DNA from 2 places in the Paenibacillus sp. p3-SID1389 genome. Region 1 is predicted to be linked to the other one. Evidence: riboswitches for the same ligand, from Rfam matches in the RefSeq annotation. Region 1 holds a riboswitch; the other holds the start of a gene.

Region 1 (6,229 bases):
GTTATCACTGAATACCGTCACCGGACGTACAACTGTCAGCTCCAGCTCATTGGATTTAGGGCCTTCGTTGTCACTGTAATCCGTAGCGGTGACCGCATAATAATAGGTATGATCCGTTTCAGTTGTTGTGTCGGTAAATTCCGTTTGGCCGCTTGTACCGATCACCTCATAACCGGAGCCCGAAGTGGTCGAGCGGTACACCGTGTACAATTTCACGTCCTCATCGGCGGACGGAGACCAGGACAACTCGGCACTGCCGGCAAAGTTCACGGAGCCGGTCAGATCGGCAGGTGCTTCAGGTGCGGTGGCGTCAGGTACTTGCAGGGACAGATCGTCCAGGTACCAACCGGCCTTATGCACGGAGCCGTCGCTGGTCAGTCCAAACTGCAGGTAAACTTGCTCACCGGCATAGTCGCGCAGGTCCAGGTATTGTGTTTTCCAGCCGTCGCTTGTGCCAGTGAATTCCGCTACCGGTACGAACGCGTAATCGGTGTCTAAAGAAGCGATATACACCGTGCCGATATCGTAGCCCTCCTCAAGGTCATACCAATGCTTAAAAGAGAGCAATGCCCCTTGCGGACTATCGGTCAAATTGATCGGCGGCATAAGCAGATACGAATTGCTGTTGGGGGCGTAGGTGCCGGTCAGATTGCTGGCGTACACCTTCTCACCGGAGTAGGCGCTGCCCGGTCCGCTGACTGGCGTTCCCCAAGCCCAAGTGTTGCCGGCTCCGCCAGACTGGAATCCGATGGGTTCCGACTCGAAATCTTGCAAATATCCGGGCTCGATCCCGGCTGACACCGTCACAGAATAGTGCTCGCTGTCAAATCCGTTATTGCCGTAATCATTCACGTGAATATAATATTCAAGGCCGGCTGTTCCGATCAGGAAAGCGGGGATGATGGCTTCATATACGCCATCCTTCTCGTTTCCGGATACCCGTGTGGCCGGAATATATAAATAATGGCTGGTTCCAGCTTCTTTCGCATAAAAATCGACCGACGTGACCGCCACCTCGTCGCTGACACGGGCGGATAATGTCAAATCAAAGCCTTCATATATTAAGGTAGGCGGCGTATGCTCTAGGACCGGTTCGTCCAAGTCTTCTCCGCCGGTCACCACGCGACCGGAGACGCTGCCGATCCCTTGGAGAACAGAGCCTACGGCGTTCAACGCATTTACAATGCCGTATCCATACCCGTTATTAGGGACTGTCTCATACTCGGCGTCTGTCCGCGGTGTGGCCGTGCTGGTCAGGATTTCCTCCAGCTGGTCTACCGTGAGGGAATGGTTGGCCTGCAGCAGCAAGGCAGCGATGGCTGTCGTATGCGGGCCTGCCATCGAGGTGCCGTCCCAGCCGCCTTCATAGGCACCACCGGGAACGGAGGACCGAATGTTGACCCCCGGTGCGGAAACTTCCGGTTTAATTTCACCGTAAGGCGAAGGTCCACGCAAAGAGAAATCCGCCAAATTCCCGTTGATGTCCGTAGCACCGGTGGCAAACGCTTCAGGATAGTTAGCTGGCGCAGCTACCGAACCGGGACCGCCGGGGTTGAAGATATCGGTGTTGCCCGCCGAGAACTCAGGGAAGATTTGCGCGCTTCTCCAAGCTTGTACGATCGGGCGGAACCATTCATCAATACCGGGGCCTCCTCCCCAGGAATTGTTCACCACGTCCGGAGCCAGCTCCGGATGCAGATTCCCTTCGGCATCCACCGGGGCGAGCAACCATTGGCCGCCGTCCAGAATGATGGCATCCGTGGTGGAGGGGTTAAAGATACGGACTGCGATCCATTTCGCCCCAGGCGCGACGCCGATCTGGTTCGAGCCGTCCGGCTCCGAACCAACCATCGTTCCCATGGTGTGCGTGCCGTGGCCGTGGCTATCGGTAGGCAGCGAAGCATGGCTGTGCGGATCATACCAGCTGAGTTCGGGATTCACGATATTGCCCGAAGCATCAAGGGCCCGCCATTTGCTCCGTAGAGCCGGGTGGTTGTAATCTACCCCGGTATCGAGGTTAGCTACAACGATGCCGGTGCCGTCGATGCCCATATTCCACACCTCGGGGGCATTGACCTGGGCGATGTTCCACTCGACGCTGCTTGGAGTAACGTCGGAGGGAGCTTGACTTGTGCCGCCCAGCGAAGAAGAAATTTCGTCGGCCGGTTTCACGGCAGGCTCTGCAGCCGCATCTTTGTGGATTTCAACCTTTTGCAGATGTCGTTCTTCATTCGGCAGAATTTTCTCCACTTCGGGGAAAAGGGCGATTTGCTCCAGTACTTCTTTCGAGCTTGTCACCGCCATGGCATTTACGATAAAGTAGCTTTTGTAGTCTTTCACCTCTCCGGATTGCTGGGCTTTCCGCAAGTATTCCTCCAGCGCATATTGGGTGCGGGAGGCCGTTTCGCGCAGGGCGCTGACAACGGAAGTCCGTACGGACAGCTTCGCGGCGGAAGGAGTGGATTTCTCCAGCTGGGCTTTCTGAAGAGCCAGCTTGGCGACCGAAGTTGTATCGGTCTGCTCCTTGAGTTTGACCAGGTAGGTGACGAAGTCGTCTTGCTTAAACTGGGTCTGCAATTTAGCGTCGATCTTGGCTTCGGCCACTTGGGGCGCGGTCGATCTCAGGCTGCTTTGTCCCGATACGCTGCTGCTGCTGGCGGAGGCGACGGGAACGAGAGTTAACGCAAGAAGGATCGACATGCCAAGCGAGAAAGGTTTGCGAAATCTCTTGAGACTTATCAACTTCTTCACTCCCTTTGATTAAGTTTTAAGCCCAACATCCATCCTGTGACGGCCGCCCGGAGAAACGAATAGCTGAGTCCGGACGCATTACGCCTGACAAAAATTGAAGCAAGTGCCTCTTGGGTACATCACCTCCTTCATGTAAAATAGTGGAAGCGGGTGTAAGTAAGTCATGGTGGATGTGGATGTGAGTTGAAGCCAATGCTGTGGAGAGAATCGTTTTAGTTTAGCAGGGGTCATAGAGTGAAGATAAGTTAACACGGAGCGCACCTTATTTTTCAACAATTCATAAAATAAGGTAAAATCTGGGGTTGTTACGGACAGTATATATCTGTAAAATCAGGTATACAAGTGGGTGGATGAGTAAAATATACATATTTTCTTATAAAAATAGGAAAAAATAACTAGAATTCAACGTGAACCACCGGAATTTATGTAAGATATCTTGACATCTTGCTGGCTTCGGTTTACATTAAGCACAAATTCATATCGGCGAATGAGGATGATGGGAGAGTCCGCGGGCTGATCCGAAAAGGGACGCCAGCTTAGCGGCACCGAAGGAGCAAGGGCCGGTCCTGCAGCCGGCAGCCGAATCTCTCAGGTACAAGGACCATGATCGGACGCCACTCTGGAGAGAGCGAACAGCCACCCAAGAGGTACATGGACCCGGATGTTAAGTTGAACCGGGAACATTAAACTTTCAGGTAACGGGGACAGAGCGAAAGGCAGCAGCCTTTTTGCTCTGTCTCTTTTTCGTCATAGAAAAAATGAGGGGAAGATGTAGCGATGCGATTTAAAAGCGTATTTTCTATTATCGGTCCGGCGATGATTGGGCCTTCCAGCTCACATACGGCCGGGGCTGTACGGATTGGACGATTTGCCCGTCAGCTGCTCGGAACCGCGCCGGTCAAGGCGGAGATTTGTTTCTACGGCTCCTTTGCCGAAACGTACAGCGGGCACGGTACCGATCTGGCCATCGTTGGCGGCATTCTGGATTACCGTACGGACGACGAGCGAATCCGCCAGTCGATGCAGGACGCTGAAAAGCAGGGGATTGAGGTGGTGTTTGCCACCGGAGTCCTGCCTGGGGCCCATCCGAATACGGTAAAAATAAAACTAACCCGCCAAGACGGAAGTCATATCGAGGTCATGGGGGCATCCATTGGCGGAGGGACGATCGTCATTCGCAACATCGACGGTTTTGAGGTGAAATGCTCAGGCGAGCTGCCGACGCTGGTCATCTCCCACGCAGACCGGCAAGGGGTACTGGCAGGGATTACGGCCTTGTTCAGCCGGGAGAACGTCAATATCGGCTACATTATTACCGATCGGAAAGGGCGGACCGCTGAGGCACTGACTGTTGTGGAAGCCGATTCGTCCATTCCGCCGGAATTAGTGGAGGCGATCCGTGCGTTGGAGCATGTCAGCCAAGTGTCCTATATTGATCTGACGAAGTAAAATGAGGAGGGAGCACGATGCGTTTTAAAAATTTACGTGAGCTGGCCCAGCTCTGTGAGCGGGAATCTCGCACGATTTCCAGCATTATGATTCAGGACCAGGTGGAAGAGAGCGGGCAATCGGAGGAAGAAATTTTGGCCGCCATGAACGAATACTACCAAATCATGAAAACGGCGGTGCATAAGGGGCTGACGGAGGATATCGTCTCCACAAGCGGGCTGACCGGCGGCGATGCCAAAAGGGTGGAGGCTTACCGCAATCGCAGTGAGACCTCGGTTGGTGACATCGCATGTCAGGCCATGGCTTATGCGCTGGCCGTGTCCGAGGTGAACGCTTCGATGGGCCGGATCGTCGCCACGCCGACGGCGGGCTCGTGCGGCATCATCCCCGGCGTGTTCGTCAGCGCCCAAGAGCGCTTCGGCTGGGAGGATGAGCATCTTGTGCGCGGGTTGTTTTGCGCGGGGGCCATCGGGTACGTGATCGCCAACAACTCGTTTATTTCCGGTGCAGAAGGGGGCTGCCAAGCAGAAATCGGATCGGCGATTGGGATGGCGGCCGGTGCAATGGTTGAGCTACGCGGTGGGACGCCGGAGCAGGCGGTGCACGCCGTTGGCCTCGCGTTAAAGAACACGCTGGGGTTGATCTGTGATCCCGTTGGCGGTCTCGTCGAAATTCCTTGTATCGTGCGTAACGGCTTTGGGGCGGTGAATGCGCTGGCTGCCGCCGATATGGCCTTGGCCGGTGTGCGCAGTGCGATCCCGTCGGACGAAGTCATCGACGTGATGCTGGAGGTGGGCTCGGCGATGCCCAGCCGCCATCGCGAAACCGCGCAGGGCGGGCTGGCACAAACGCCTACCGGCCGCAAAATCATGAAGGAGCTGCGAAGCCGGAAGAAGTAGAAGGAGTTGCTCCAAAGGTTTTCTTTTTTCAGAGGTAGGGTATGGATTTTGACGGTCGATGACCGAACCCACTTTGCGGGAAGCGACCATCGCGAGGATCGAGCCCGGGAAGATGACCAGTCCGGCATGGCTGGCGGTTAATCCGAAGCGATGCACTAAAATTTGCGGCAGCAAAAACAAGGTGGCAAAGCTGCCAGCGATACGGCCGACATGATCAAGGCCATCGCTTTGCCGCGCCGCTGGATCGGAACGTAACGGGATAACGTAACCATCGACAACGAAACGACCGCTCCGGCACCGGATGCTTGCACGACGCGAACGGCGAGCAGAATCCAGAAGCTCGGGCTAAACAACCCGGCGACGGCGGCGAGGCCTAGTGTTGTTCGAAAATTATCGAACGATTGAAATATATCATGCCTTACCTTATGATATAAATAGGGGAGAATGAATTCATCACGAAATTTAGATATAAAGGAGTTTTCCTTATGAAGGTTCTATATCACCCCGAACGGGATGAAATCCAATTGTCTTCCGTGTTGTACGCTTTAAGTGACCCGATTCGGCTTAGCGTTGTGGCGGAAATGCGCCGCTGCGGCGAACAGCCTTGCAATTATTTCGAGGTTCCCATCGCCAAATCGACGTTGTCGCACCATATCCGGACGCTGCGGGAAGCCGGCGTCATATCGACCCGGATCCAAGGCACGCAGCGGTTTATTTCGTTGCGGGAAGTGGATTTGGAGTCCCGCTTCCCAGGTTTGCTGACCTCGATCTTGGAGGCTTATGAGAAAACAGAACATAAAGAGCTAAACGTCAAATCGAAGTAAGATGATAAGCTGATCGTTAAAATAATACGAATATCCGATTAGGTAGAGACTTGAGCTATAAATCGGAGCCAAGGGGGAGCGTACCCGTGTTGAATATTGATCTCTCAGGACAAATCGCGCTGATTACCGGAGCAACCGGCCAGTTAGGTCGGGTGATCACCCGGACATTGTCCGATTGCGGAGCAAAGGTAGTTATTCATTATGTGAATAACGAAGCCAAAGCCAGGGAATTATTTCAAGAGATCACTGCGGCCGGAAGAGAGGCCTTGATCGTACAAGGCGACATTACGAAGGAAGCGGATATCC
Region 2 (6,229 bases), on a different contig from region 1:
ATATTCTCAACGTTAAAATCGTTCGCAACCTGGACGAAGCGATGGCGCATATCGCCCGCTTTGGCACGAAGCACTCCGAGTGCATCGTTACCCAGGACAGCGCGAATGCCGAACGGTTCCAGCAAGAAGTGGACGCTGCGGCGGTTTACCACAACGCCTCTACCCGCTTCACCGACGGCTTCGAGTTCGGGTTCGGCGCAGAGATCGGCATCAGTACCCAAAAGCTGCATGCCCGCGGACCGATGGGCCTAACTGCGCTCACCTCAAGTAAATATATCATCCAGGGGAACGGACAAATCCGGCAGTAACGGGGTGTCCCCCTTTTTTTCCACCATTAAAACCGGAGGTCATATGCTATGAATACCATACCCACTTTGTCCGCCTCCACCATCTGTTTCTATGGAGCGGGTTCGATGGCTGAAGCGATCGTACGCGGCTTGCTCCATAAGCAAGTTGCTGGCGCGGATCAAATTGTGATGCTGAATCGCTCGAACCGGGAACGGCTCGATTATTTAGCGCAAACCTACCAGGTACAAACAGCGGCTGAAGAGGACGCGAAACGGGTCTACTTGCGGGATGCATCGATTATCGTCCTGGCGATGAAGCCGAAGGACGCCGGCGAAGCTTTGGCTGAACTTGGACCGCTTCTGCGCGAGGGTCAGTTGATCGTCTCCCTGATCGCCGGCTTATCTATCGCGACGATTCAAGTCCTGCTTGGCAGTCCGGTCGCAGTGGCTCGCACGATGCCAAACACCTCCTGCTCCATCGGACATGGAGCTACCGGGATCTCCTTCTCTCCGGAGACCACCGAGGCGCAGCGCGCCCAAGTCTTGTCGATGTTTGAAGCCGTTGGAATGGTTAGCGTTATCCCTGAAGAACAAATGGAAATTTTGACGGGCGTATCCGGGAGCGGACCTGCATATGTTTATTATCTGATGGAAGCGATGATTGAAGCGGGCATCGAAGGCGGGCTAACACCAGAGCAATCCCGCGAGCTTACCGTGCAAACGGTGCTGGGCGCTGCCCTCATGATGTCGGAAACCGGCGAAGCGCCTACCAAGCTGCGTGCGGACATCACCTCGCCAAACGGTTCGACGCAAGCGGCGATCGGCGTGCTGGAAGCCGGCAGCTTTCAGCCGAACGTAAAGGCTGCGGTCCACCGGGCTGCCGAACGCTCGAAAGAAATGGGCGAAGCCGTGAGACAAGCGCTGTTGTAGCAGCGAAGCTGTGTGGTGCAGCGATGGCCGGCAATGCACTTAAGGCCAGTATGAAAGGGGGACGGCAGCATGAACTACGTCGATATCCCATGGGAAGAAAAACAAGCGGCGCTGGACGCCATCCAACGCCTGCGGGAGGAGTTCGCCGCCCGCGGTTGGTTCCCCGCTTCCAGCGGCAGCTTGTCGATGAGGGTCGGCCGGTATACGCCGGACCGGTTCGTGTTTGCCGTAACAGCCGACGAGACGTATAAGTCGGAGCTGTCAGCGGCACCCTCCCCTCCGGCAGGCGTGCTGTTCGTCGATTCCGCCGGCGCGCCCTGTGAGCCAACGCGGCTCAAGCCTTGCGCCGACGCACCGATACACGCGAGAATCTACCGGATGACCGGCTGCGGCGCGATCGCGCACGTACATACGACGTTCAATAATGTGCTCAGCGACTATTTCGCAGCGGATGGCGGCGTCCCACTCAAGGGAAACGAACTGCTCAAAAGCCTAGAGATATGGGAGACGCAAGCGGAGATCCGAGTGCCGATTCTGCCAAACGCCGCCGAGCTCCCTGCCATCCTCAAGCAAATCCCGGGCAGTCTGGATACAAGTGTGCCCGCGTTGTTGCTGCAAAATCACGGGATCTATGCCTGGGGGGCTAACATCACCAAGGCCAAGCGCCATCTGGAAGCGCTGGAATTTATGTTTGAAGCGCTGTACCGTTCCCTGCTGTTGCCCCCCAAAGGGCATCATGCCTAAAAAAACAACTCGCGACAAGCGATAGCGGAGTTATGCTGACCGAACATCAGCGGCTTCCGCGATTACGCTGACCGCGAGTTTCTTACTTTGCCCGAAATCTTGCTTTATCTCTCGATAAATTCCGCATACGCCTTCGCGTCCATCAAATTCGCCAGCGCGACGTTTGCGTCTTCCTTCAAACGAATGTGAACCATCCAGCCCCCGTCGTACGGCTCTTCATTCACGAGCTCCGGCGCGGTATCCAGCTCCCGGTTCACCGCCAGCACAGTCCCGCTGACCGGCGTAAACAAATCGGCGACCGTCTTAACGGATTCGATCGTTCCGATGCCTTCCTGCGCTTCGAATTCCTGCCCCGGTTCGGGCAGCTCCACGAACACGATGTCGCCCAGCCGATGTTGGGCTACGTCGGAGATGCCGATCTTCACCGTCCCATCCCCCAAATCAAGCACCCATTCATGCTCATCGCTGTACAACACGTTTTCCCTGATCTCACTAGCCAAAGCTTGCTCCTCCTCTTTCGGATGATCTAGCATACCTTACACATTGTGAATTATCTATCTTCGTATTTCCCTCGTTCAGATTATTCCAAACCTAGCTCTTATGTCAATATTATTAACACATTTGATAGAGTCTAGCAAAATGTAAGCGTAGCCTTTTCCAGTAAACGAATTTAATTAAAATTATTATGATAACTTTATTGACATCTAGGCGGTTTTTGAGTATTAATGAGATGTGTAAGCTGCGGTTGATGGCAGGGGGAGAGATTACAATTACCGTATTGTAACGCCGAAGGAGCAAGCCGCGAAGCGGTGAATCTCTCAGGCAAAAGGACCTCTGCCGGACGCAACTCTGGAGAGCATTCACGTAGAGGTGTCCTCTACGTGAATCACCCAAGGGGAAACCTGCGCGAGCTTCGAGCCTTAGCACAGGGTAACTCTCAGGTACAAGGGACAGAGCCGGGAAGAACCGTTAGGTAGGCTAGCGGGTTTTCTTTGGCCTGTCCTTTTTGCTGTTCTCAAAAATTGGCCGATCCGGCCCTTACGAGGTGATGGTAATGTCCGAATCCGCATTGCGGCGTACGCCGCTCTATCCCGGATATGCGCGTTATGAAGGAGTCCGCTGTATCGATTTCGGCGGTTGGGAGCTGCCGGTGCAGTTCAGCGGCATCCAGAAAGAGCACGAAGCCGTGCGCGAGCGCGCCGGTCTGTTTGACGTATCGCATATGGGCGAATTTTTCGTGGAGGGCCCTGAGTCGGAACGCTTTTTGCAACACATGACAACCAACGACGTGACTCTGCTTCAGCCGGGGAAAGCCCAATACACCTTGCTCTGCTATCCCGATGGCGGCGTGGTGGACGATCTGTTGATCTATCAACTGGATGAAGGCAAGTACATGCTGGTGGTCAACGCCTCGAATATTGAAAAAGACTGGGACTGGCTGCAGCAGCACCTTCCTGCTGAAGGTGTAACCATGCGGAACGCCTCCGACGAGACGGCGTTGCTTGCCGTTCAAGGGCCGCTGGCCGCCTCCCTCCTCTCCCCTCTTAGCGAAGGGGAGGATCCAGGGGCCTTGCGTCCGTTCACATTTATCCGGGAAGCGCGGATTGCCGGCATACCTGCCTTGCTGTCCAGAACCGGGTATACCGGCGAGGACGGATTTGAGTTGTATGTAGCAGCCGAGCAAGCGCAAGCGCTTTGGGACATACTGATGGAGGCCGGGGAGAGCCATGGCCTTCTCCCGGCCGGGCTGGGCGCTAGAGATACGCTGCGCTTCGAAGCTTGCCTGCCTCTGTACGGCCAGGAATTGGGACCTGAGATCACCCCGCTCGAAGCGGGCTTAAACCGATTCGTGAAGCTGGAGCAAGGCGACTTCATCGGCCGCGATGCATTGATCAAACAACGGGATGAAGGCATCCCTCGCCGCCTCGTCGGCCTGGAGATGATCGATCGCGGGATTCCGCGTACGCATTACCCGGTGTTTGCCGAAGGCTCTGAGGAACCGATCGGAGAAGTCACGACAGGCACGCAATCGCCTACCCTGAAAAAAAACCTCGGGATGGCGATCCTCACCAACCGCTATACCAAACCCGGCACGATTGTGGAGGTCGACATCCGCGGCAAGCGGCTGAAGGCCAAGGTCGTCCCGCTGCCGTTCTATCGCCGAAACCCTGCCGCCAAGCGGTGAAAGGAGAACACGAAATCAGATGCTAAAACATCGTTATTTGCCGTTAACCGAACAAGACCAAGCGGAAATGCTGCAAACGATCGGAGCAAGCTCCGTCCAAGAGCTGTTCAAGGACATTCCGGAGAGCATTCGCATTCAAGGTGAACTCCCGGTATCCCCTCGTTTAGACGAATACGCGCTGACCCGCCACTTAGCAGAACTTGCCGGTCGTAATGCCGACACCGACCGATTCACCAGCTTTCTTGGTGCCGGGATTTATGACCATCACATTCCTTCCGTCATTCAGCACGTCGTGTCCCGTTCGGAATTTTATACCGCGTACACGCCGTATCAGCCGGAAATTAGCCAAGGCGAGCTGCAGGCGATTTTCGAATTCCAGTCGTACATCTGCGAGCTGACCGGACTGAAGGTCGCCAATGCCAGCATGTACGACGGAGCTACCGCTTTAGCCGAAGCCGGCAACCTGGCCGCGGCTGCCACCAGACGCAAACAGCTTGTCGTCTCCCGCACCGTCCATCCGGAAGCACGCGAGGTGCTCGCCACCTACGCTCACGGTCTGAATCTGGAGATCGTTGAGGTTGGCTGGGAGCAAGGCGTAATTGATCGTGAGGCACTTGCTGCGGCCGTCACCAAGGACACCGCTGCCGTCTTGATCCAGAACCCGAACTTCTTTGGCTCCCTGGAGGATCTTCGTGCCATCGGCGAACTGGCCCATGCCCAAGGGAGCTTGCTGATCGTCAGCAGTAATCCGCTCGCACTTGGCTTGCTGGAAGCGCCGGGCAAGCTTGGAGCCGACATCGTCGTTGGCGACGCCCAGCCGCTGGGGCTGGCTCCTTCCTTCGGCGGACCAACCTGCGGTTTCTTCGCCGTATCGGAAGCGCATATGCGCCGGATCCCCGGCCGGATCGTCGGGCAGACCACCGATCGCAACGGCAAGCGCGGGTTCGTCTTGACACTGCAAGCCCGTGAGCAGCATATCCGCCGCGAGAAAGCAACCTCCAACATCTGCTCCAACCAGGCCCTGCTTGCCTTGGCTGCCTCTGTCTACTTATCCGTGATGGGCAAGCAAGGAATGGCCGAAGTTGCGGAGCTGAATTTGCAGAAAAGCCATTATGCCAAACAGGTGTTCACCGCCATCCCTGGCGTAAGCGCCGCTTTTGAGTCGCCGTTCTTCAACGAGTTTGTGCTTCGGCTGCCGGAGGGCACCGACCCGGCTCAGTTGCAGCGGGATCTGCTTGCCGCCGGCTTTATCGGCGGGTACGATCTGGGTCGCAGCTATCCCGAACTCGCCGGCCATCTGCTGATCGCCGTGACGGAGAAGCGCAGCAAAGCAGAAATTGACCAATTCGCCCGCGTACTGGAGGAATCAATATGCTCGAAATAAAAGAGACGACGAAATCCGATGAACTGTTGATTTTTGAGCGCAGCCGCCCTGGGCGGATCGGCTATTCTCTGCCGGAATGCGACGTTCCGACCGTCCCGAAGGAAGATCTCGTGCCGCAGGGCATGCTGCGGAGCGAAGGCCTCGCTTTTCCCGAAGTTTACGAGGTGGACGTGATTCGGCATTATACCGCGTTGTCCCGCCGGAATTTCGGGGTGGACAACGGCTTTTATCCGCTGGGCTCCTGTACGATGAAGTACAATCCGAAGGTCAATGAGGACGTCGCGCGTTACCCCGGTTTGGCGAAAATCCATCCTTACCAGCCGGAGGAAAGCGTACAAGGGGCACTCGAGCTGATGTACCGCCTGCAGCAGGATTTGGCCGGACTCACCGGCATGGACGCGGTGACGCTGCAGCCGGCGGCTGGAGCCCATGGTGAATGGACCGGCTTGATGATGATCCGCGCCTACCACGAAAGCCGCGGCGAGAAACGCACCAAGGTGATCGTGCCGGACTCTTCGCACGGCACGAACCCGGCCAGCGCCTCGGTCGCCAGCTTCGAGACGGTGACCATCCCTTCCACCAAGCGCGGCATGGTGGACCTGGACGCGCTGCGCGCTGCCGTTGGCGAGGACACGGCTGCGCTGATGCTCACCAACCCGAACACGCTGGGCTTGTTCGAGGAACAGATCCTGGAGATCG

Evidence for each region. A riboswitch is a leader RNA that binds a small molecule or an ion and turns the genes downstream of it on or off. The one in region 1 is predicted to bind glycine.
Region 2: it holds a riboswitch for glycine, as region 1 does, so the genes downstream of both, gcvT (glycine cleavage system aminomethyltransferase GcvT) here and sdaAB (L-serine ammonia-lyase, iron-sulfur-dependent subunit beta) in region 1, are expected to answer to the same signal.

What each region holds. Positions count from the first base shown of each region.
Region 1 covers NZ_JALXVO010000001.1:194,963-201,191, forward strand. Annotated here, with positions in the region: gene M3G15_RS00800 (S8 family serine peptidase) at 1-2,742, opposite strand, end outside; glycine riboswitch at 3,239-3,365, shown strand; gene sdaAB (L-serine ammonia-lyase, iron-sulfur-dependent subunit beta) at 3,529-4,200, shown strand; gene sdaAA (L-serine ammonia-lyase, iron-sulfur-dependent, subunit alpha) at 4,218-5,099, shown strand; gene M3G15_RS00815 (MFS transporter) at 5,255-5,452, opposite strand; gene M3G15_RS00820 (ArsR/SmtB family transcription factor) at 5,585-5,923, shown strand; gene M3G15_RS00825 (SDR family NAD(P)-dependent oxidoreductase) at 6,013-6,229, shown strand, end outside.
Region 2 covers NZ_JALXVO010000019.1:38,952-45,180, reverse strand. Annotated here, with positions in the region: gene M3G15_RS10255 (glutamate-5-semialdehyde dehydrogenase) at 1-308, shown strand, start outside; gene proC (pyrroline-5-carboxylate reductase) at 357-1,217, shown strand; gene mtnB (methylthioribulose 1-phosphate dehydratase) at 1,287-1,961, shown strand; gene gcvH (glycine cleavage system protein GcvH) at 2,066-2,494, opposite strand; glycine riboswitch at 2,707-2,805, shown strand; glycine riboswitch at 2,806-2,925, shown strand; gene gcvT (glycine cleavage system aminomethyltransferase GcvT) at 3,016-4,146, shown strand; gene gcvPA (aminomethyl-transferring glycine dehydrogenase subunit GcvPA) at 4,166-5,530, shown strand; gene gcvPB (aminomethyl-transferring glycine dehydrogenase subunit GcvPB) at 5,518-6,229, shown strand, end outside.